3 regions of the Bacillus sp. CGMCC 1.16607 genome follow, and region 3 is predicted to be linked to each of the others. Evidence: riboswitches for the same ligand, from Rfam matches in the RefSeq annotation. Region 3 holds a riboswitch; each other region holds the start of a gene.

Region 1 (7,708 bases), on a different contig from region 3:
AAGAATTGATGGTTGAGGTCGATGATATCCGTATTGGAGACATCATGGTTGTTAAGCCAGGCCAAAAAATTGCGATGGATGGAACCATAGTAAAAGGCCTTTCGTCCGTCAATCAAGCCGCCATCACAGGTGAATCAGTTCCGGTTTCCAAAACAGTGGATGATGAAGTTTTTGCGGGAACTTTAAATGAGGAAGGGATTCTCGAAGTTAAGGTAACCAAACATGTGGACGATACCACAATTGCCAAGATTATTCATTTAGTTGAGGAAGCTCAAGCAGAACGAGCGCCTTCTCAAGCATTTGTTGATCGTTTTGCTAAATACTACACACCGATTATTATCTTAATTGCAATAGGAGTTGCCATTTTTCCGCCGCTGCTATTTGATGCCGATTGGAGTAAGTGGATTTATCAAGGATTAGCTGTGCTAGTGGTAGGGTGTCCATGTGCTTTGGTCATCTCCACTCCTGTATCAATTGTGACGGCAATTGGAAATGCTGCGAGAAATGGTGTTTTGATTAAGGGTGGAATTCATTTAGAAGAAATGGGAGCGCTAAAAGCGATTGCTTTTGATAAAACAGGCACCTTAACAAAAGGTGAACCAGTGGTTACAGACTATTTACCGCAACCAAATACAAACTCAAATGAGATTCTAACCATCATTGCGGCTTTAGAAAATGGATCGGGACACCCATTGGCTTCAGCGATTATGAAAAAAGCGGAGCAAGATAATTTACCTTATAAAAGCATTGCCATTGAAGACTTCTCTTCCATAACCGGAAAGGGGATTAAAGGAAACGTAAATGGTGAAACGTACTATGTAGGTAGTCCGAATTTGTTTGACGAAATCGTACCGAACGGCATTCCTAACAACTTAAAAGGCATAATTATAGAGCTTCAAAACCAAGGAAAAACGGTAATGGTTGCCGGTACTTCAAAAGAAGTCGTTGCATTACTGGCGGTGGCTGACGAGTTAAGAGAAAACAGTAAGGACGTTATTCAAAAACTCCACTCACTTGGTGTTCAAAAAACGATTATGCTAACAGGGGATAATTCCGGAACGGCAAATGCCATTGGTAAACAAGTTGGTGTTTCAGATATTCAAGCAGAATTACTGCCACAAGATAAATTAGCCTTTATCAAGGAATTAAGAAATAAATACGACCGAGTAGGAATGGTCGGTGATGGCGTGAATGATGCACCAGCCTTAGCGGCTTCTACGGTCGGAATTGCTATGGGTGGCGCTGGAACAGATACGGCATTAGAAACAGCTGATATTGCTTTAATGGCAGACGATCTAGGAAAACTGCCGTTTACCTTAAAACTAAGTAGAAGAGCATTAAACATTATTAAACAAAATATTACTTTTTCATTAGGAATTAAGCTTGTCGCCTTATTATTAGTAGTACCTGGATGGTTAACATTGTGGATTGCTATTTTTGCAGATATGGGTGCTACTCTTATTGTTACGTTAAACAGCTTACGACTTCTCCGAGTAAAAGATAAATAAGATGGGCTTCCCTTTATTGGGAAGCTTTTTTAAGGGAGAGAGTAAGTGAATAATGGCTGGAATCCAGATCATTTATAAATGCTGGTCACCGGTTTATGTTGTATCGAAAAATTACTGGTATCCAAATGGAGGGAAAGATTTGAAGCAACTATTATACATAATCATATTAATCATTACATTAACTGGACCAACAATGGTTAATGCCCATACTGAAATCAAGTCTTCCTTTCCTCAAGAGGGACAAATTATTGATAGTAATTTGGTGGAAATCAGCCTTCAGTTTGAAGGCGAAATTGAGGAACTAAGCACGATGGAATTGCTGAAAGGTGAAATTAAAATCCCACTTGATCAGGTGAAAGTACAAGAAACTCAAATGATTGGCACACTATCACAACCATTAGACAATGGCTCTTATACAGTAAAATGGAGAATAGCAGGGGAAGACGGACATGCGATAGAAGGTATTATTCCATTTATAGTACAAAAAGAATCAAACAATGTTGAAACGCAAAATCCACCTACTAATGATGAATCAGCTGAACAGCAAGATGATAAGACTACCGATTCACAAAATAATAGCGGTCAAAATAAATCAAACAACATGGTGGGAACCATTAGCATAGTAGTTTTTGTTTTGATCTTCATTGTGGGTATCCGATCGCTTTTTAGAAGGAAGAGTTAATATGAATTTCTTAATACCTATTGCAGAACTCGGTAATTACCTTATGTTTTCATTTTTAGTAGGACACGTAGCCTTACAATTCGTATCACAAGAGAATAAACCTAAAATCTATCTACCCAAACCTGCTTTACTCCTGTCCACACTTGGCGTTATTATATTTTCTCTTGGACCTGTGATACAGGTGATATTTTATTTTAAAGATAGTGTAGGGTTAAATTTAGCGACACATTCTGTTCTTACCGATTTTCAAGTAGGACGAGCTTGGATATTTATCGGTTTTATGGCAACCTTTTTGTGGATGACCCTTTATGTTGAAGGATCTAAATATTTACAAGCATTATTGTTATTTCTTATGATTTTAGCTATAGGATACTCTAGCCATGTGGCATCATTGTCCTTTTTAACTGGAACAATTACTCATACAATTCATTTTCTAGTAGTTACATTATGGACGGGGATATTAATCCATGTGGCCTGGTTTGCAAAAGAGCAGCCCCTCTGGTCTAAGTTTCTAAAATGGTTTACCCCATTAGCAAGTATATGCTTAATCGTTATCTTAGTTAGTGGACTATTCCTAATGTTTTTTGTGGTGGAACCGGAGGATTATGTTAAAGCATGGGTACTACCTTATGGGCAGATGTTACTTTTAAAACACATTTCTATTATACCTGTTTTAGTTTTTGCTTTTATAAATGGAGTTTTAGCCAAAAGGTCTTTATCAAATTTATCTTTTAATCCTCTTCCTTGGATTAAGACCGAGAGTATTTTCATATTTCTTATTTTTTATGTAACTGGTATTTTGGGGACTTTATCACCTCCACATGAGGTGGAATTTACCATTAAATCAGAAGGTGCTTCTAAATTGGTAGAGTGGTTAATAGGAAAGGATATCTCGTCTATTCTTCATTTGACAATCAACCCTTCTTTCCATTCGATCATTCTGATTACCCTTTCTATCCTATTTTTGCTTTTGATTTTGGCTAGTTTTAAAAAAGTTAAGCCAATACTAGCGGTCTTATTTGGAATTAGCTATATATTAGCTTTCTATCTGGGGTTAATGAATACTTTAAATATTTAAATTGCCTGAATAGACTAAAATGAGCTGCCATAGAAATGGCGGCTCATTTTTTCGGGGAGGGAATCCTGTTGCAGTAGCTACTTGTGATTACGACGCATGGACTCGGAATTTACAGGTTGATCATTTGGATTATTTTTGAAACCTCTGTATAGGGAGCTATGTCTAAATAATGGCAAGTGAGGGAGCGTATCATTAAAGAAACTTCTATTGTAATTAATGGAAGAGTATAATTTGAAAATGTAGTGTTTGAGCAAGTGGTAACAGGAAGATTGGATGTATTTTTACATTGGAGAGGAATAAAATTATGGAGAAAATCTTGATGAGCGACACTAGAATAAATAATATGATGGTTGATCCTAATTACAATGAACCGTTTGTAAATCTTGCTATCTTTGACCCTAGTATTAAAATAGACCCAACTCTTGAACAGAGGAGTCGTTATTTTTCTTGTGTTCGCTTATCGATTGCAACTAAGCTTTCCTTAGCAAAAAAGTTACTTCCGGAAGGTCTGTCTTTTCTCCTTAAAGAGGGATACAGGCCTTTACATGTTCAAGAAATGGCTATTGAAAATTCAATGAATCGAATTAAAGAGACTTCCAACATACAGGAAATAAACGCTATAAGGGCTGAAGCCTCAAAATATGTGGCTCCACCCGAAGTGGCACCTCACCCAACGGGGGCTGCCGTGGATATAACCCTTATAGATTCTTATGGGAGAGAACTTGATCTTGGTACACCATTTGATGCTATTCCTCATGAAACAGATTATGCGACCTATTTTGACGCTGAAAATATAAGTTTAGAAGCAAAGAAGAATAGAAAGATACTTGCAGAAGCCTTGGTAGCGGTTGGTTTTGTTAATTATTTTACGGAATGGTGGCATTGGTCATATGGTGATAAGTATTGGGCAGTAATGACTGATGCTAAAAACGCGCTTTACTTACCTGTATCAGAGAATGAACTAAAGAAATTATTAAAGAAGTAGACTATACATACTTATGATTCATTTTAAAAGGAGACTTCTGGAACAATAAGAAATGATAATCTAAAAAAATACACAAAAATAATCGAAAGGTTAAGTGAGAGGTTTATATGACATTAAATGCTTTTTATTTGGGATAGTATCTATTGTTCTAACATTAATTGTGACCGGTGAAAGTGAATTGATTATTACCAATTTTCTCCTGGGCTTAATAGCAGGAGAGCTAACGAGTAAAGGAAAAAGAAAAAAATAAAATGATCTGCATAGCGTTGAAGCTAACTAGATAGGCGGTGTAATTATTTGGAAGAGCTAGTAACGGAAATAATACAAACTATTTCAGGAATGGCTGACAAAGAAAAGCGTTTTATAGTAGGGATTGATGGATTAAGCCGATCAGGAAAAACTACATTAGTAAATCATATTAGAAAGATGGAAGAGCAAGAGGGTAAATTAACTGTATTGGTGTTTCATCTAGATGATTATATTGTTGAACAAAATAAAAGATACAATACATCCTATGAAGAATGGTATGAGTACTACTACTTACAATGGGATATTAACAGCTTAAAAGAATCCCTTTTTCAAAAATTAAAAGTTTCAGAACAGGTAACTCTCCAACTTTATGAAGCATCGCATGATACTCATAGTACCCACACTATCAGTTTACCAGAAAATTGCCTAATTATTGTTGAGGGTGTATTTCTTCAGAGAAAGGAATGGAGAGATTATTTTGATTTTGTCATTTACTTGGATTGTCCAAGGGAGATTAGATTTAAACGAGAAAGTGAAAATACCCAAAAAAATATTGAAAAGTTTCAAAATAGATACTGGAAAGCAGAAGACTTTTACCTAGATACTGTTTTTCCAAAGGCACAAGCTAATATGGTTTTAAAATCTTAATAGCTTTATCTAAAATGTGTTAGTCCTTTTGTCTGTAAATTAAGAAAATATTTCTAATTCGACAAAAAAATGTAATTAATTTATAATGCAATAGTAATATATTAGTGTGAGATTAGAACTATTTAAAAAAATTGAAAAAGGCAAACTTATCGAAAGGTAAGGACGCAAAGCTACGAGTCTAAAATCCTCTTGGATAATGATAGTCGGGTTGCCAAGTATAATAACAATCGATTATCTGGCTATCCTTATCTACATAGGGGATAGCTTTTATTTTTTAAAATTCCCAGAAAAACCGTGCAAGGTCGACAATGAAGTATAGCAGACTATAGGAAAAAAGGAGATCAGAGATGATAGTTGTAGATAAAAAGAAATATAAAATGGCCATTAATGAATCTGCGAAGGAAGTACATGTACAGGTGCATGGATTAATGAGAGCTGAGGATGCAGAAGGTTATATGATAGATTTACAGGAAACAATTAATAAAGTATCAAGAAAAGATTATACGTTTGTTGTCGATGCGACTCACCAAACACCAGTCCCGTCGAAAGTAGTACCGCAATTAGAGCAAACGATGCAATTTTATTCTAGCTTAGGTTTCAAGGATATCCTTGCAGTAAAACCTTCATCTAAAATTGCTCAAGTGCAAGTTAGAAATGCACTTGAAAGAATTGATTTCCCAGGTACATTTGTCGATCGTGTCCCTCATTCGATATAACGCTAGGTCCCAAAACATTAAAAGGGGCTTTTATTTTGAAATTTGAAAGGAAGTTCAATAAGTGCAAACAACACTAGAATTGTATACATATGAAATTATAACGAAGGAACAAACAGCTTTAATTCAGGAAGCAGCTGAGTGTCTAGCTCGTTCATTTGTTGGAATGGATGTTTCAGGAAAATGGGTTCAGGAACCGATGGTAGGTCAATTAAACATAGGTTATGAAGATTTCTATAAGTTTACCAAGGATTATTTAGAATCTACAGTAGAGCAGGGATATTGCGCAGTCGCTCAGGACTGTAATAAAAAAGTTGTTGGTGTTCTTGCTGGAGATACAAATGCACCAGAGATTATCGGAGAAGATATATTTGAAGGTTCTTTTTATGATATGAATGTCATTCTGCGTGTACTGGAGGATGTGGATAAACGTTTCATGGAAGATTATAAAAAACGAAACGGAAAAGACATCCAAGATGGAGAGTTATTACACTTATTCATGATAGGAGTAATAGCTGAACATGGCCGTCACGAAATTATTCAGCAATTAGGAAATAGATTGATAACAAAGGCATCCTCACAAGGGTTGAAGGCTGTTTTAGGTGAAGCGACAAACCCGAAGTCGATACGAGTAATGGAAAAATATCATAATATGAAAAAATATAAAGACTTAGAAGGAAATGATATTGTTCATAAATATCAGGATAATAGTAAGTTGAATGGTATTCCTGCAAATGTAGCGGATGGAACATATATCCTTTTAAAGGAACTTTAAAATATTCATAATGAAGTCATTTTCAATAATTAATAGGAGTTAGGGGATTTATTTATCATGGAAGCTATTATGCTAGGTATAATTGTTATTTTAATAGGAGTTTCGGTGTATTTTGCTTACCGATATTTTTCGCTAAAACATCATCCTCATATTAATAAAGAAATACTAAATGGAATGAAAGAAATATCAGCAGGTAATATCATAAACAAAGTTGATGAAAGAAGTTCTGATTACGCTATATTTAATCAAATGGTTGAGTTTTTCAGCAGTATAAGGGAGAAGTTTTTTTCATTTTCAAAAGATGTGCATGAAAAAGGAGAAAATCTCGCAGAAATCGGTGAATATGCTTCTGAGAAAGCGGATATTGTTAGAGCGGCAATTGATGAGGTAGGTAGAGGATTAAAGAAACAATTAGTAGCTACAGAAGAAAGCGCTGCATCTATGGAAGAAATGGCAGAGGCTATCGAAGATCTATCAGTGAGATCAAATCAAATTTCAGAACAATCGAACCTTACCTTAGAGTTAACTCAAGAAGGAAACGAGAAGCTAAAGGATTCCTTAGAAAAAATGGAACAGTTTAATCAAACAGTAAATACAACATTTGATGCAATAAATAAACTCGGAGAAAAATCTCATGAAATCGGCACTATTGTAAAAGTAATTACAGGGATTTCAGAACAAATTAATTTATTAGCTTTGAATGCGGCGATAGAAGCTGCACGTGCGGGTGAACACGGGAAAGGATTTGCGGTTGTTGCTGATGAGGTTCGAAAATTGGCCGAACAATCACGCCAATCTTCTTCTGAGGTATCAAATATTGTAAAGAATATACAAGAAGAAACTGACATAGTTGTCAAGTCAATGCAACAGGGAACGGAAGAATTTAAAGATACAAATACGACCATTGTAGAGGTTGCAACCATGTTTGAAAAGATTCTATCTACTACAAAGATCATTGCTGAAAATAATGAAAATTCTTCTGCAAGTACGGAAGAATTATCTTCTGCCACTCAGCAGATCATGACAACAATTGTTGAGATAGCTTCTATCTCTCGGGAATCTGTTGAAAT
Region 2 (7,708 bases), on a different contig from region 3:
TTTTGAGTTACTTCGGTTTTCTTTGATTCTTCTTTTTGAACTACTTCACTTTTCTTTGTTTCTTCTTTTTGAACTTCCGCTTGCTTTTTTGATTCTTTCTTTATGATTACCTCATTTTTTTTCGTTGCTTCTTTTTTACCTTCATCACGCTTTTCTTGACCTTTCGCTACCTTGTTGGCAGTCGCAACGACTTGTATATCTTCCTTCTTACTTGACTCAGCCATTTCTTTTTTTCCTGAAGATGCCAGTGTTGTCGGCTGGTGGCCTTTCGCCTTTTGATTAGAAATCGCCGCTGTTGTTACGGTCTTTGTAATACTTCCTTTTACCTCTTCCGCACTTGTTAAAACTGAAGCTTCGTTTACTGTCTCGTCTGTTTTTGTGGTATCTTCATCGCTGGACTTTTCACTTACAGGTGTTTCCTCCGTTGTTGTGGTACCTTCTTCGCTGGACTTTTCGCTGTCAGGCGTTTCCTCCTGTTCAGATGTACCAGCTGCCGCTAAAAATCGATCATTTTTCTTTTTTAATGTGTTTAATTGTCTTTCAAGCTTTGCGAGAGTTTTTGTGTCTCCACTGGCTTGTGCTGATTCCAATGATGCTTCTAGAGAGCCTATTTTTTGGACAAGCCTTTGCTGCTTCAATTGGTGGATATTAATATCAAGCTCCTTCATGACTTGACCAAAACCTGATTCTTCTAATAACTTAGTAACCTCTTCTATCGATTTTCCACTAATATTGGATAATGATATAATTTGGGCAATTTGTCCGTAGCCTAATTCTTCTTGTCTTAACTTCTTCACAATCTCCACGTCAAATCCTTGTACCACTTGCGCAACTAATAAGGCTTGATCTGTTTTCGTGGCCACGTCTTCTTGTTGTTCTGGATCAAGCTGATCAGTAACCTCATCCGTTACAACCGTCGTTTCTTCCAAAACATTCGTGAGCTCATCTTTTGCCTCACCCGCTACACTTTCATCTGTGATAACCTCTGTCACCTTATCTCCTGCCTCTTCAAGCAATGCAAGATAATCTGTCACCGCCTGCTCGACAAAAGATTTCTTTTCCTCTGCTGTCATCGCTTCTGCTTCCGCTAATCGCTCTTGGGCAAATTGAAGGAGCAGCTCGGCCTCCTTCTGTGAGTCAAACGTCACCAATAACTTCAAATCTTCCATAAGAAGATCAAATGTATAGAAAAATTTATCTGGCGTCATTCCAGGTTCAACGGTGTTTTCTGAATCTACGACTGTTTCCTGATTGGTTACTGTTTCGACTTTGTCAGTGACTTCCACATTTGCCCCTTGTTCCTCGGTAGTAGAAGTACTTGTCCCATTCTCTTCCGCAAATGCTGATGTTCCCATACTTAATGTGAACGCCAGTGCGGTAGTCAAAATTGCTTTCTTCATCACTATTCCCCCTTGGTTTTAACATGTCTTTTACAAATTAAAATCCAACAAAAAAAAGCTACTCCGAAGACTAGCAATAAACCGGTCGATCTTCGGTAACTGGCTGGCATCATCATTTCCGGTGTATTCCCCATCATGACCTTAGCCCCTCTAGTTTTGCGTCCCTGAATTTCCTCAGGTTTGCCCTTTCGGATTTTAAATGTTAATTAAATTCTACTCCCATTGACCTAAACTGTATACAAAATTCGACACACTCTTCAGAAAACAGTACTTTTGGCGCATTTAACAAAGGGAGATTGGGATTATCAGACAGCATTTTGGTCTGAAATTGATACCTATTGGACTCAGGCGAACTGACTTCTGGACTAAAATGGGGTGCTATCGAACAAATTATCGAGTCTATCGGACTCATTTAGTTTCCTATCGGACAAAGCATCCAGCCTATCGGACAAGTTCACATTTCTATCGGACTTTGTCACAAATCACAGGGTTTAACGGTCTGCCTACCGCGTTCAACCTGCCCCAACTCTGATTCCCATCCGACAAACGATCTCCAGCAAAACAACAAATTTTCCTGACAGATTTTCCGCGCCACGTGTTTCAGTGATGTCAGCCACCCTTTTTTTGGGTATAATAATAGAATATATTTTTTTCAGGAAACGGGATGTGCCAAACAGAGTTGGCGCAGAAATGGGGGCCAGGAAGATGGAGGCTTTGCCTACGAATGTGGAGCAGGGGCTGAAGTTTGTTGCGCAGACGGTGGCGACGACACTTCAGCCGGGTGCAGAGGAGGATGCCAAGCTTGTGCAAAAGGGGATGCTTTTGTATCGTCAAGGCTTGGTGTATCAATTGAAATTTGAAAGTGACCAAGTTTTTGCGACGGTCCAAGATGTCACTCCTGTGAAGGTTCGGCTTGATTTGTCTTTTTTTGATATGAGTGATTGTGCTTGCCCGAATTTCGGTTTATGTCGCCATAAGCTTGCTGTTTTTTTTGCTGCCTATGCAAAAATACGTAGTGTTTCAGAATGGGTTGATGAGTGGCGCGAACCTTTAATGAAAAAAAATGCGGCGGCCAAATGGGGGTTGCAGCGGGCCAAGGATTTGTTTAAGGCAAGTGGAACGTTGAAGCCGAACTATGACCGCTGGATTGAAGCTTTTGATGAAAGCTTTCAGGCGATTTTAACACCGAAGAAGATCCCCAATCCCTATGTATTAAAGGAGCTATTTCAAGTTTACCAGCGCCGGATTCGGGCATCCGCACCAATTGAGGCAGAATGGAAGCTCCTTTATGAACTGATTGCGACGATCTTTTCCTTTCAAAAACTGGTCCAGTTGGCTGAAGATCTAGACCAATTCGAAAAATACTTCTCTCCTATCCTCGACGAACTGATAGAAGATGCGGAGGAATTCGTTCATAAGCTCGGAATTCAGACGATGCCTTTTGCTTTTGATGAATTTTTAACGAGTTTGCGGGCAGATTCCAGTCATATACTTGAAGGTGCCGCAACCTATCCAATTGAGAGATTGATACTGTACCGTGTGCTATGGACGAATCTTTTTAAACGAAAAGAGTGGCGCGAGGAAGAGCTAGGAAAACTTGCCGGTAGCCAGCTCTTTGTATATCAATTAGCGGAAATTCATCAGCTCTATCTCTTAAATCGGGACGCTGAAGCGCTCGAAAAAATCCAAACTGTCGGTCCCTCGGCTGTCACTTTCCTATTCTATTGGATTGATTTATTGACTGCGAAAAAGGATTGGTCACGATTGAAGCCTTATATCGAGCTGTTTGTGGAATTCTCGAAAACCTATATGAATGTAGAGCGTGACGACCAACAATGTCGCCACTTTACGAGAGCCGTCATCCAAACGATCCTTCCTTACTGCTCGGAAACGAAGAACAATGACCTATACGAACAAGCACTAAAAGTTTTGCTGCCATATAGTTATGTTTCTTATGATACGTTTCTATTTGAAGGCGGGGATTATGAGCGCTGGTGTGAGTTGCAAGCGTATATCGGTGTTGATTTAGAATGGGTCGGAAAAGACCGTGTCAACGTACTCGCTGTGCAAAACCCTGAAATATTAGTCATTCTGTATCATCAATCGATTCAAGCACAAATTGATTTAAAAAACCGCCAAGGCTATCGCCAGGCGGTCCGCCAGTTAAAAAAGCTTCGGACGGTTTACAAAAAGTTGAAGCGCACTCCAGAATGGGACGAATTTTTCGAGCAGTTGATTGAAAAAACGAAGCGTCTGCGCGCCTTTCATGAAGAATGCCAAAGGGGTAAGTTAATCCATGCTTAGAACGAAGAAACTAATGATTACGGTAGAAAAATGGGATAACGGCGTTTTTGCCGTGAGTGCACTGGATGATGGTGTCCACCTCCCTGTCCATGAGTGGAAGAACTTGCTGTTTGGGCGTCACCGCGAAAGCTATTACGGCGCCTTTTTAGAGGTGAAAAATGAAGCAGTGCTGCTGGATGCCTGGCGGCTTGCGACCCTTTTTGCCCATGAAAAGTTCAACCCCTTTATCGAATGGGAATGGGATGAACAGGCTGAGCTATGCCTTACTGCCGCTCCATCAATTTTCGAAGCGATTACAGAGAAAGACTGGCTGCCCGATTTTTCAGCATTAGAATCAGGAGAATTTCGTTGGCAGCTTCCAAAACGAGTGGTGGAAGAATTTGATCCTTCTTTTTGGGAAGAAGAGGTCGAAGCTTATATTTCTGATTGGTTTCACGATGCATTAAATGCCCACCTAGATCAAAATAAAGAAACGAAAAAATGGCTCGGCGAAAAGCTTTCTTTATTGCAAAAACAAAACTTCCCGCCTGGCATGCTGTCGGCCTTTTTTGATGAGGATACTTGGCTTGAATGGATTGGGTTGAAGGAAAATGCAGCTCCATTCACGATTGGTCTTCGATTAGACGAACCCGAGTTTAGTGCAGCTGTGGAGGAATCTTTCGGGAAGCTTGAAGCACACGATCCATCAATGTCGCCCAATCCTGATTGGACGCTCGACCTTTTCGTACGCGACCGAGCGAACCCAGAGCAAATGTTTGATACGGGGGCGCTTCCAGCGAAATGGCGAAAGTATGCTGACACGATTCGCGAAACTGAGATGCGTTGGGTGAGAATTTTCCCATGGTTACAGGGCGAAGAAGGCTTAAAACGGACTCTCTCAGAGGAAGATGCTTGGATTTTCTTAACCGAAGCGAGTGAAACGCTCTTAAGTCTCGGCGTAGAAATTCTCCTTCCTTCTTGGTGGGAAGCGATGCAAAATGCGAACTTGAAAGTGAAGGCTCGGGTGAAGGGTTCCGCTTCAAGTCACCGTCCATCGTTTGTCGGCTTACAGGCGATGCTTGATTTTGATTGGCGCTTCTCGATGAATGGCGTTGATTTATCAGAGGATGAATTTCAACAGCTCGTTTCAGAAAAGAGACGACTTGTTTATATTCGCGGGCGTTGGGTAAAATTGGACCCCGCATTCATCCGCCAAATTCAAGATTTAATGAAGAAAGCGGAAAAAGAAGGCTTACATGTTCGTGATTTGTTTGAGCAGGAAATGGTGACAGACGAAGAAAACGAGGAGCACGAAAACCCTAAAGCGTTCGCAAAGATCCAAATTGAACTGAATCGACAGTGGAAACAAATGATTCATCAGTTATCAGAGTTTAAGGAGATGCCTGTTGTGCCCGTGCCGAACGATTTAAAGGCGGAATTGCGGCCTTACCAGCAAACAGGGATGAGCTGGCTGATTTTTTTACGAAAGTATGGGTTTGGGGCTTGTTTGGCTGATGATATGGGGCTTGGGAAGACGATTCAGTTGATTTCGTATTTGCTTGCGGTGAAGGCAGAAGCCGAAACGGGGCCGGCGCTGATTGTTTGTCCAACGTCGGTACTGGGCAATTGGCAGAAGGAGCTGGAACGGTTTGCGCCGAGTTTGAATGTGTATTTACATTATGGGTCAAATCGTTTGAAGGATAAGGCTTTTCGGGAGCAAGCTTCGAGTAGTGATATTGTGTTGACTTCGTATGGGCTGACCCATTTAGATGAAGAAGATTTTGGGGAGTTGACATGGAGTTCGATTGCGATTGATGAGGCGCAAAATATTAAGAATGCGCAAACGAAGCAGTCGCGGGCGGTTCGAAAACTGAAAGGTCTGCATCATATTGCTTTAACGGGGACGCCGATGGAGAACCGATTGGCGGAACTTTGGTCGATTTTTGACTTTACGAATCACGGGTATTTGGGAAGTTTGGGGCAATTTCAGAAGCGTTTCATTGTTCCGATTGAAAAGGATGATGAGAAGAAGAAAATTCGCGAGCTGCAAGGGTTGATTCGACCGTTTTTGCTGCGGCGAACGAAGAAGGATGAAGAGGTTGCGCTGAATTTGCCGGATAAGCTGGAGCAGAAGGAATATTGCCCACTGACGGCGGAACAGGCTTCCCTTTATGAGCAATTGATTAAGGATACGTTTGCGGAGATTGAAACGGTGTCCGGAATTGCGCGCAAAGGGTTGGTGCTGCAAATGCTCGGACGGTTGAAGCAGCTGTGTAATCATCCGGCATTGTATTTGAAGGAGAGACCTGCTGCGGATTTGATTGATCGGTCTGCGAAAATGGAGAAGTTGGTAGAGATTATTGGGAATGTATTGGATCGTGAGGAAAGCTGTCTTATTTTTACCCAGTATATTGAAATGGGTGAAATGATTCGTGAATTGATTCAGCAGAAATTTAAGGTCGATGTCCCATTTTTAAATGGAAGTGTTCCGAAGGCGAAGCGAGATGAGATGATTGGGCGTTTTCAGGACCGTGAATTCCCGGTGTTTCTGTTGTCGTTGAAGGCAGGTGGAACGGGTCTGAATTTAACGGCAGCCAATCATGTTGTGCATTATGATCGCTGGTGGAATCCAGCCGTCGAAAATCAGGCAACCGACCGAGCATACCGCATCGGTCAGGAGCGTTTCGTGCATGTTCATAAGCTGATCAGCACCGGAACGCTCGAAGAAAAGATCGACGGCATGCTCGAAAAGAAACAAATGCTAAACGACCAAGTCATCCAAAGCGAAAACTGGATCACCGAACTCACAACCGAAGACCTACGCGAACTAGTATATCTATCATAAAAAGAGGGGCTGCCGCAAACTTGCAGCCCCTCTTTTATCGCTTTAACGCGGTATCGCATTGGGGGTCAGTCCCCCAGCGCTTTAACGCGGTATTGCATTGGGGATCAGTCCCCCGGCGCTTTAACGCGGTACCACATCGGGGGACTGACCCCCGGCGCTTTAACGCGGTACCACATTGGGGGACTGACCCCGGGCGCTTTAACGCGGTACCACATCGGGGGACTGACCCCCGGCGCTTTAACGCGGTACCACATTGGGGGACTGACCCCCGGCGCTTTAACGCGGTACCACATCGGGGGACTGACCCCCGGCGCTTTAACGCGGTACCACATTGGGGGACTGACCCCGGGCGCTTTAACGCGGTACCACATCGGGGGACTGACCCCCGGCGCTTTAACGCGGTACTTTTCTGCAGTGGCTTCCCCCTTTTTTGGGTGGGTAGAATAGGAAAAAAAGTTTGTCTCCTTTTTGGAGGATAAAGTGTGTGCAAAAGGTGCTAGCTGGCTGTTCCATTTGAATTTTCCATGTTCCTTTTTGTAAATATATCTGTCCGCATTTTCTTTCTGTACCATCGTAATAATAAAAACGAAGCAACTTATTAGGATCTAATTGTAAGTATTGATAAGGTTGTTTCTGCTCTTTGATGAAGGATTGATTACTTGATAGTTGAATTGCATCATAGAAAGTAGGAGGAATATGAATATGAATTTCTGAGGATGATTTGATTTCTCCAATAAAAATAATTCTAGTCATAGCTTTTTCAAACTGTGTATTGTCTCGTTTTCCATCATCCATTTTATAAAAGGCCCCCTTAATTAGTAAATTTTACCTACCCCTTTATTATTCGACGATATTTTTACAAATTGCAACGAAATTTGTCGTAACATTTGTGAGTAATATAAACAAAATTAACTGTGCTGATTATTCACATATCATTATTTTTCATATAGATAACCGTTACCCTAAAAGTAAGTATGTGTAGGGTGGTGATGGATTGTCTCTTTCAGAAAAATTACAACAGCTTAGAAGAAAACACGGCTGGTCTCAAGAATATGTATCAAAAGTATTAAAAATGGATCGGTCCATGATCAGTCGTTATGAGACTGGAAAGAACGTCCCTACCTATCAAACAGTCCTTCAGTTTTCGGATATGTATAAAGTGGATAAAGAGTATTTAGTG
Region 3 (7,708 bases):
ATTCACACTCTGGACATTTCGAACCAGTTAAATTATGTGCGCGGTATGTTTTATTACTACCTTTAATCTCGCCAACAAGCTTTTCAGTTTGCTTCCGAATGTTTTGTAAAAATTCCTTTGGACTCGCTTTTCCTTTGGAGATGAGCTCTAATTGCTCTTCCCATTTTGCAGTCAGGTCAGGAGATTTTAGTTCATCGTTAACAAGCTCAAAAAGTTGCTTACCTTTAGCTGTTGGAATAAGCTTCCCGTTCTGGCGCTCTACGACTTCCGTTTCAATAATTCTTTCAATTAATTCTGCTCGAGTAGCAGGAGTCCCTAAACTGAATTTCTCCATTTTTCCTAATAGGTCGGCCTCAGTAAAGCGACTTGGTGGTTCGGTCAAACCTTTTGACACTTGAACAGAGCGAATCGAAAACTTTTTGCCAACATCTAAATGTAACTTTTTATCATTTGAATTCGTTTGATTGGTTAATACCTTTTTAAAACCTAGGTTTACAATATTCGTTTCACGTAAGACGAGATTTTCTTTCCCAGCTTTTAAAGTGATATGAGTTGTTTCGAATTCATATTCAGGGTAGAACAATGTCAGGAAGCGACGTGTGATTAAGTCGTAAACCTTCCGTTCATCTGAATCCAATTGATCCAATCGAAGTCGTTCCTCAGTAGGGATAATGGCATGGTGGTCGGTAACTTTCGCATTATTAAACACCTTTTTAGCAGAAACCTTTCCACCATTCTTAATCGGTAGCTGGGTTTCTTCTTTATAACCGGATGAAATGGCTTGTAAGCGCTCAAGCATTGTTGCTTCCATATCAGTTGTTAAATAGCGCGAATCAGTTCTTGGGTAAGTAACCAATTTGTATTGTTCATATAATCGTTGCAGGACAGTCGATGTTTTTTTAGCTGAAAACCCAAACCGTTTATTGCAATCTCTTTGAAGTTCAGTCAAATCATAAGGGAGTGGTTGAGCTTCTTTTTTATTTGTTCTCTTCACATTGTCGACGATAGCTTCTGTATTTTCGAGCTGCTCCTTTATTCGATTAACGGTGTTTAGGTCGAAAATGCGCTTCTCGCCATCCTTTTCCCATTCGGCATCACTTGATCCAATGGGTACTTTGATCGTCCAGAATTCTTTCGGCACAAATTTCTGGATTTCTGACTCCCTTTCTAAAATTAGAGTCAAAGTAGGGGTTTGCACACGTCCTGCGGAGAGTGGGTCTTTATACTTTGTTGTTAAAGCTCTCGTTACATTTAAGCCAATAAGCCAATCGGCTTCTGCTCTACAAATGGCTGATTGATAGAGATTTTCAAATTGCTGACCTGGCTTTAAATTTTTAAATCCGTCTTTAATTGCTTTATCTGTATAGGATGAAATCCATAATCTTTTAAGCGGTTTGCGCCATCTAATTTTTTCCAAAATCCAACGGGCAACTAATTCACCTTCTCGTCCAGCATCGGTTGCAATGATGATTTCACCAATATCGTTGCGTTTAGACAAGTTTTCAATAGCCCGAAACTGATGATGTGTTTGTTTCATCACATTTAATCCCATTTTGTCAGGGATGATTGGCAAATCCTCTAAATTCCAAGTTTTAAATTTTGTATCATATTGTTCAGGCATTTTTAGTTCAACTAAATGTCCAAGAGCCCAGGTTACAATGTATTCTTGGCCTTCTATATAGCTTTTGGATTGGTTTTTACAGCCAAGTACACGAGCAAGCTCTCTAGCCACGCTCGGCTTTTCAGCTAAAATTAATGATTTCATGAAAAAAACTCCTTTCATTCCATTAACAGTATACCGAAAAATGTAGCTTCTTGACAAAATTCGAGGGGAAAGCATAGAATAGAATGAATGGTATGTATTTTTAGATAATTCAAATGTTTCCTTAAAGGAAGAGGATTGCGATGTTGCATACAAACCCAACTAATCATTTAAATAGTTTTTTTCAAAAGAGTCTGGATTAAATTAATCCAGGCTCTTTCTTTATTATATTAAAGTGGTAGAGGTGAGAAAGATGGTTGAATTAAACGGTCATTTATTAACATTAAACACAGTAAAAGTGATATTGAAGAAAGGGTTGAATGTTTCGGCATCCAAGGAAAGTTTAGCCATTGTTCAAAAAAGTCGTGATGCGGTTGATAAAATTGTGGCAGACCAAAAAGTAGTTTATGGCATCAACACGGGATTCGGAAAGTTTAGTGATGTTCCTATCGACCAAAATGATGTGAGAGAGCTGCAAATTAACTTGATCCGTTCCCATGCTTGTGGGGTTGGAGAACCGTTCCCGAAAATCGTTTCAAAAGTGATGCTTTTATTAAGAGCGAATGCATTATTAAAGGGTTATTCAGGCATCAGACCAGTTGTCATTGAGCGATTACTTGAGCATTTTAATAAAGATATTGTTCCTGTTATTCCACAACAAGGTTCGTTAGGTGCTAGTGGGGACTTAGCGCCGTTATCACACTTAGTCTTGCCTCTTGTTGGCGAAGGCGAAGTCTTTTATCAAGGAAAGAGAATGCCAGCTGGCGAGGTGTTATTTTTAGAAGGAATGACTCCCTTGACGCTTGAGGCAAAGGAAGGCTTAGCGTTAATTAATGGTACGCAGGCGATGACTGCTATGGGAGTGGTAGGGTATTTAGAGGCTGAGGATTTGGCTTATCAAGCAGAACTCATTGCTTCCCTTTCACTTGAAAGCCATAGAGGAATTATGGATGCTTTTGCAGAAGAAATTCATGTAGCACGAGGATACAAGCAACAGGTAGATACGGCGGCAAGAATAAGAGGTTACTTGAAGGATAGTAAATTAACAACTAGCCAAGGAGAGGTCCGCGTACAAGATGCTTATTCGTTAAGATGTATCCCACAAGTACATGGTGCATCCTGGCAAGCGTTGGATTATGTGAAAGAGAAATTAGAAATTGAAATCAATGCGGCAACAGATAATCCGCTTATTTTCCATGATGGGGATATGGTCGTTTCAGGTGGAAATTTCCATGGGCAGCCAATCGCTTTTGCAATGGATTTCATGAAAATTGCAGTGGCTGAGTTAGCCAATATTTCTGAGCGTAGAATCGAACGTTTAGTCAATCCACAACTAAATGATTTACCACCGTTTTTAAGTCCAGAGCCAGGCTTACAATCAGGTGCGATGATCTTACAATATAGTGCTGCTTCATTAGTTTCGGAAAATAAGACGCTGGCACACCCAGCAAGCGTGGATTCGATTCCATCATCTGCTAATCAAGAGGATCATGTAAGTATGGGGACAATCGGATCTCGTCATGCATATCAAATTATTCAAAATGCACGTAGAGTATTAGCTATCGAGATTATGTGTGCGCTGCAGGCTTTAGAGTATCGTGGGGTCGACCTAATGGCATCTGCGACTAGATCCATGTTTGAAAATGCTCGTGAAATCATGCCTTCGATTGTGAAGGATCGCATTTTCTCTACGGATATTGAAGCATTAGCAGAATGGATGAAAAACACTTCTGTTGAGGAAATGTTGATTCATCCAACCACAAAACAGGAAGCATAATTTTAAAGGGATAAGTCCAAATTCAAGGACTTATCCCTTTGTAAATTGTCCAGCTTCAGCGCCTAGCCCCGACGTACAGGATGTACTAGTGTCGACAATGCGACAGGACGTCGCGTTTTTGTCGACCTCGAGGTCAAAAGTTCGCCACCCAAAAAGTCAAAGAACGACTTTCTGGGTGGCGAAGCATTTGCTTGGCAAACCAAAGAACGGTTTGCATAAGTGCGACTAGGTCTCTGGCTTCGCTTCTCTCGCCAATCGACCAGTCTTCTTTATCGGGGCTGATCAAGGCGCTTACGCTTTTCTAATTATTCAGATTCCTCTACCCGATTTTTAAAAGCTTCTTGTGTAACAATGAATTCCTCATCCTCAATTGCTTGTTTTGCCTGTCTTTCTACTTGATTGTTTTTCGGAAGATCGCCTGGATGACCTTTCTTTTTATGTTCGAAATGATTTCCGCGTGCCATAATTTATCGACTCCTTTCACTTTGACAACGATAGATTTCCCTTCATAGGTGATAAGTATGTAAAGAGGAAATGAGTTGCGTAGTATTAAAAGTTTCAGACTAATAAAATGTATCTTTCTCCCCTTTCGTTTATAATGAGATTAGGAATTAACATGCTGTTCGAGGGGGATTATTGATGGATTTTTCGTCGATTGTTTCAGATCATAAAATTCGTAAGGCATATGAAGATGGGGAGTTTGAAAATTTACCTGGCTTTGGTCAACCTTTGAAGCTAGAAGATTTATCGGGAATTCCAGAAGACTTACGAATGGCTTATCGCTTAATGAAAAATGCTGGATTTTCAAATGAAGAAAACAAGATAAAGCAAGAAATGATGACGATTGAAGGATTAATGCGCAATTGTGAAGACCCTGATGAAAAACAAAAACTACAAAAAAATTTAAATGAGAAACTCCTTCGATTTAATCAAGTTATGTCGAAAAGAGGCAAAAAGACGAACTCATCTATGTTTAAGAATTATGAAACTAAAATTGATAAAAAATTGTTTAAATAATTAAAAGCGCATATTCCTTGGCAAGGCTGCGCTAAAAAATAGGTTTCTGGAAGGACTATACCTGTAGTCTTTCTTTTTTTGTATCGAAATTTTTCTAAAGAAAACAGAAAAATTGTCGAAATAAAATATAACAGAAAGATTTTAAAGTTTGAGATAAGATAGGTGAACGGTTTTATGGATAAAACGTCGTTAATTGGTATTATATTAGCAATCATAGCAGTTGGGTATGGGATGTTCTTAAAGGGAGTAAGTCCGTCTGCATTAGGGAACCCCGCAGCACTTCTAATTATTATCCTTGGGACAATCGCAGCAGTTACCATTGCTTTTCCAACAAATGAGTTAAAAAAGGTACCAAAGCTTTTTGGCATTCTATTTAAAGAAAAGAAATTAATGTCTCACACCGAGTTAATAAGAATGTTTTCAGACTGGGCACAACTTGCTCGTAAAGAAGGATTATTATCTTTAGAAGCTAAAACAAATGAAGTGGACGACGCTTTTTTAAAAAATGGTCTATCTTTAGCTGTTGACGGTCAAAGTGCAGATTATATTCGCGATGTTCTTTCCGAAGAGATTGAGGCGATGGAGGAACGACATTTGTCTGGTGCCGCTATTTTTACTCAAGCGGGGACATATGCTCCGACACTGGGAGTTCTTGGAGCAGTAGTTGGACTAATTGCCGCATTAGGTTATATGAATGACATCGAAGCATTAGGACATGCAATTTCAGCGGCATTCGTTGCAACACTAATGGGAATCTTTACTGGCTACGTTTTGTGGCATCCTTTCGCAAATAAATTAAAACGAAAATCGAAACAAGAAGTAAAACAAAAGCAAATGATGATTGAGGGAATTCTATCCATTTTGGAAGGGGAAGCGCCGAGAGTTATTGAACAAAAACTGGCTTCTTATCTACCTGCAGGTGAACGTAAAAAATTCCTTGAGGAAAGTGTTGTGAAAAAGGATGAGTAGGCGTAAAAAAAAGCATCACCATGAAGACCATGTTGATGAATCATGGTTAATACCTTACGCAGACCTTTTAACATTGCTACTTGCTTTATTTATAGTATTATTTTCGATGAGCTCGATTAATGCCCAAAAGTTTAATGCTATGTCAAAAGCGTTTAATCAAATTTTCACTGGTGGTGAGGGTGTATTAGAATTTCCTTCGCCAGTTCTTGAAAAAGTAACACAAGCAGAGAAAGAGGATAAGGAAGAAGAGTCAACACAAGAGGAAATGGATCAAGACCACAAAGAATTAGAAGATATACAGGGGAAGGTTAATCAGTATATTCGTGATAATAAACTACAAAATAAACTTGGCACGGAGCTTACGGATGAAGGTTTATTAGTAAGAATTCGAGATAATGTGTTATTTGATTCTGGAAAAGCAGAAATTCGTAAAAAGGATTTAAAGGTCGCTAATGAAATCTCGGGTTTACTCATTATGAATCCTCCAAGAAATATCATTATTAGTGGGCATACAGATAATGTGCCGATTAATAATTCGAAATACGAGTCAAACTGGGATTTAAGTACTATGAGGGCTACTAGTTTTTTAAAGGTTTTATTAAACAATGATAAATTAGATCCACGTTTATTTAGAGCAACAGGATTTGGTGAATATCAACCAGTAGCATCGAATAATACAAAAGAAGGAAAAGCGAAAAATAGACGTGTTGAGATATTAATTCTTCCGCGTTACCAAGACTAGACATTTTCTGTTTAGTCTTCTTTGATTTATTTTCGACTTATGTAGCAGTATTTTGACTTATTCGATGTTGTAGTAACATTCTAATTTTTATGAAAATTCAGCATGTTAGCACAAAATGTCTTAATTTGGTAGAAGTTGTTGGAAAAAGATGGTTAGAATAGTAAAGTGTATGACAAGAAACAACACCCTACTCTAAATGAACTAGATATAATAACTTTAGAAATAATCCTTAAGTAGGAATTCAGAAAAGGGCTAACCTATTGAAAGGTAGGGGCGCAAAGTTGCAGATCTAAGGTAATGTAGTCACATTACGATGATGGCTGAACTGCCTGGGATACAGATGATGTATTTTGGGGGAGATAGGGTGAGTAGGAGAATGGACTGGTTAAAAGATTTAGACAAAGAATGGGTTCAACTAATTATGGAAGCAAAGCAACTTGGAATGGACTTAAGCACAATCAGAGAATTCCTACACGGGAATGAAATTAAAGAGCTATTGATTGAAAAATAAAGAGAATGAAAAAGTATTTCTTCATGAGAAGAAATACTTTTTTTGTCAATTATTCATTCTTACTTTGGTTTAATTTCCATCTATTAAACTCTAGGAATTCACGAAATTGTTCCTTTGATATCCCAGAGCCCATCGCTTCTTGGACCAACTTTAACCAATCTGTGTCCAAATCTTCTTTATCTATCGGATCATGAATTAAATTATCGACAGACACCCCTAGTACCGCAGCAATTTTCTCTAAAAATTGAATCGAAGGATTAGTTTGTAAGTTTCTTTCTAAAGAACTTAAATACGATTTGGCCACACCAGCTTGTTCGGCAACTTCGGATAATGACATTCTTTTTTCTAATCGCAGTTGTTTAACACGTTCACCAATCATTGAGATTCACTCACTTTAATGTATTTAGTTTTAACCATTATAACAAAATAAATTAAAAAGTTCCATATAAAGAACAGATAATTTATGGAAATAGTAAAAAGGGAGGATTGAAATGTAAATTACCTTTGTGCATTGTTCCTACAGGTAAAAGTGGTGCCTTTTACTTAGTTTTCTGACAACAATTTACTTAGTCAATCAAACCTTTGAACAACAAAATCCTACATATAACCTAACAAAATGTTCTGCATAAATCTTTTTCTATGTTAAAAAAAGGGGTAAAATGAAAGATAGCCTTAATACATGGATTTTGAATGGAAAGAAGGGAAAACTTTGATTATATTAAAATCACCTCGTGAAATAGATAAAATGAAGGCAGCTGGGGAACTTCTTGCTGCCTGCCATAAAGAAATTGCTAAAATGATTAGACCGGGTGTAACGACTTGGGAAATTAATGAGTTTGTGGACAATTTTTTGAAAAAAAATGGGGCAACACCTGAACAAAAAGGTTATAAAGGATATGAATATGCTACTTGTGCCAGTATTAATGATGA

What was found. A riboswitch is a leader RNA that binds a small molecule or an ion and turns the genes downstream of it on or off. The one in region 3 is predicted to bind cyclic di-GMP.
Region 1: another riboswitch for cyclic di-GMP. It lies ahead of ACFSO7_RS01010 (hypothetical protein); the one in region 3 lies ahead of sinI (DNA-binding anti-repressor SinI).
Region 2: another riboswitch for cyclic di-GMP. It lies ahead of ACFSO7_RS22585 (DUF5667 domain-containing protein); the one in region 3 lies ahead of sinI (DNA-binding anti-repressor SinI).

The regions. Positions count from the first base shown of each region.
Region 1 covers NZ_JBHUJX010000004.1:33,340-41,047, reverse strand. Annotated here, with positions in the region: gene ACFSO7_RS01035 (heavy metal translocating P-type ATPase) at 1-1,508, shown strand, start outside; gene ACFSO7_RS01030 (copper resistance CopC family protein) at 1,561-2,190, shown strand; gene ACFSO7_RS01025 (copper resistance D family protein) at 2,192-3,268, shown strand; gene ACFSO7_RS01020 (M15 family metallopeptidase) at 3,573-4,253, shown strand; gene ACFSO7_RS01015 (kinase) at 4,551-5,150, shown strand; cyclic di-GMP riboswitch class I at 5,280-5,366, shown strand; gene ACFSO7_RS01010 (hypothetical protein) at 5,498-5,866, shown strand; gene ACFSO7_RS01005 (hypothetical protein) at 5,928-6,638, shown strand; gene ACFSO7_RS01000 (methyl-accepting chemotaxis protein) at 6,696-7,708, shown strand, end outside.
Region 2 covers NZ_JBHUJX010000036.1:36,453-44,160, forward strand. Annotated here, with positions in the region: gene ACFSO7_RS22585 (DUF5667 domain-containing protein) at 1-1,400, opposite strand, end outside; cyclic di-GMP riboswitch class I at 1,492-1,595, opposite strand; gene ACFSO7_RS22590 (SWIM zinc finger family protein) at 2,106-3,704, shown strand; gene ACFSO7_RS22595 (DEAD/DEAH box helicase) at 3,697-6,528, shown strand; gene ACFSO7_RS22600 (hypothetical protein) at 6,922-7,323, opposite strand; gene ACFSO7_RS22605 (helix-turn-helix domain-containing protein) at 7,523-7,708, shown strand, end outside.
Region 3 covers NZ_JBHUJX010000019.1:333,767-341,474, reverse strand. Annotated here, with positions in the region: gene ACFSO7_RS14065 (DNA topoisomerase III) at 1-1,765, opposite strand, end outside; gene hutH (histidine ammonia-lyase) at 2,016-3,539, shown strand; gene ACFSO7_RS14055 (hypothetical protein) at 3,845-4,003, opposite strand; gene ACFSO7_RS14050 (DnaJ family domain-containing protein) at 4,179-4,556, shown strand; gene motA (flagellar motor stator protein MotA) at 4,731-5,525, shown strand; gene motB (flagellar motor protein MotB) at 5,518-6,267, shown strand; cyclic di-GMP riboswitch class I at 6,508-6,600, shown strand; gene sinI (DNA-binding anti-repressor SinI) at 6,632-6,778, shown strand; gene ACFSO7_RS14030 (helix-turn-helix domain-containing protein) at 6,828-7,157, opposite strand; gene map (type I methionyl aminopeptidase) at 7,488-7,708, shown strand, end outside.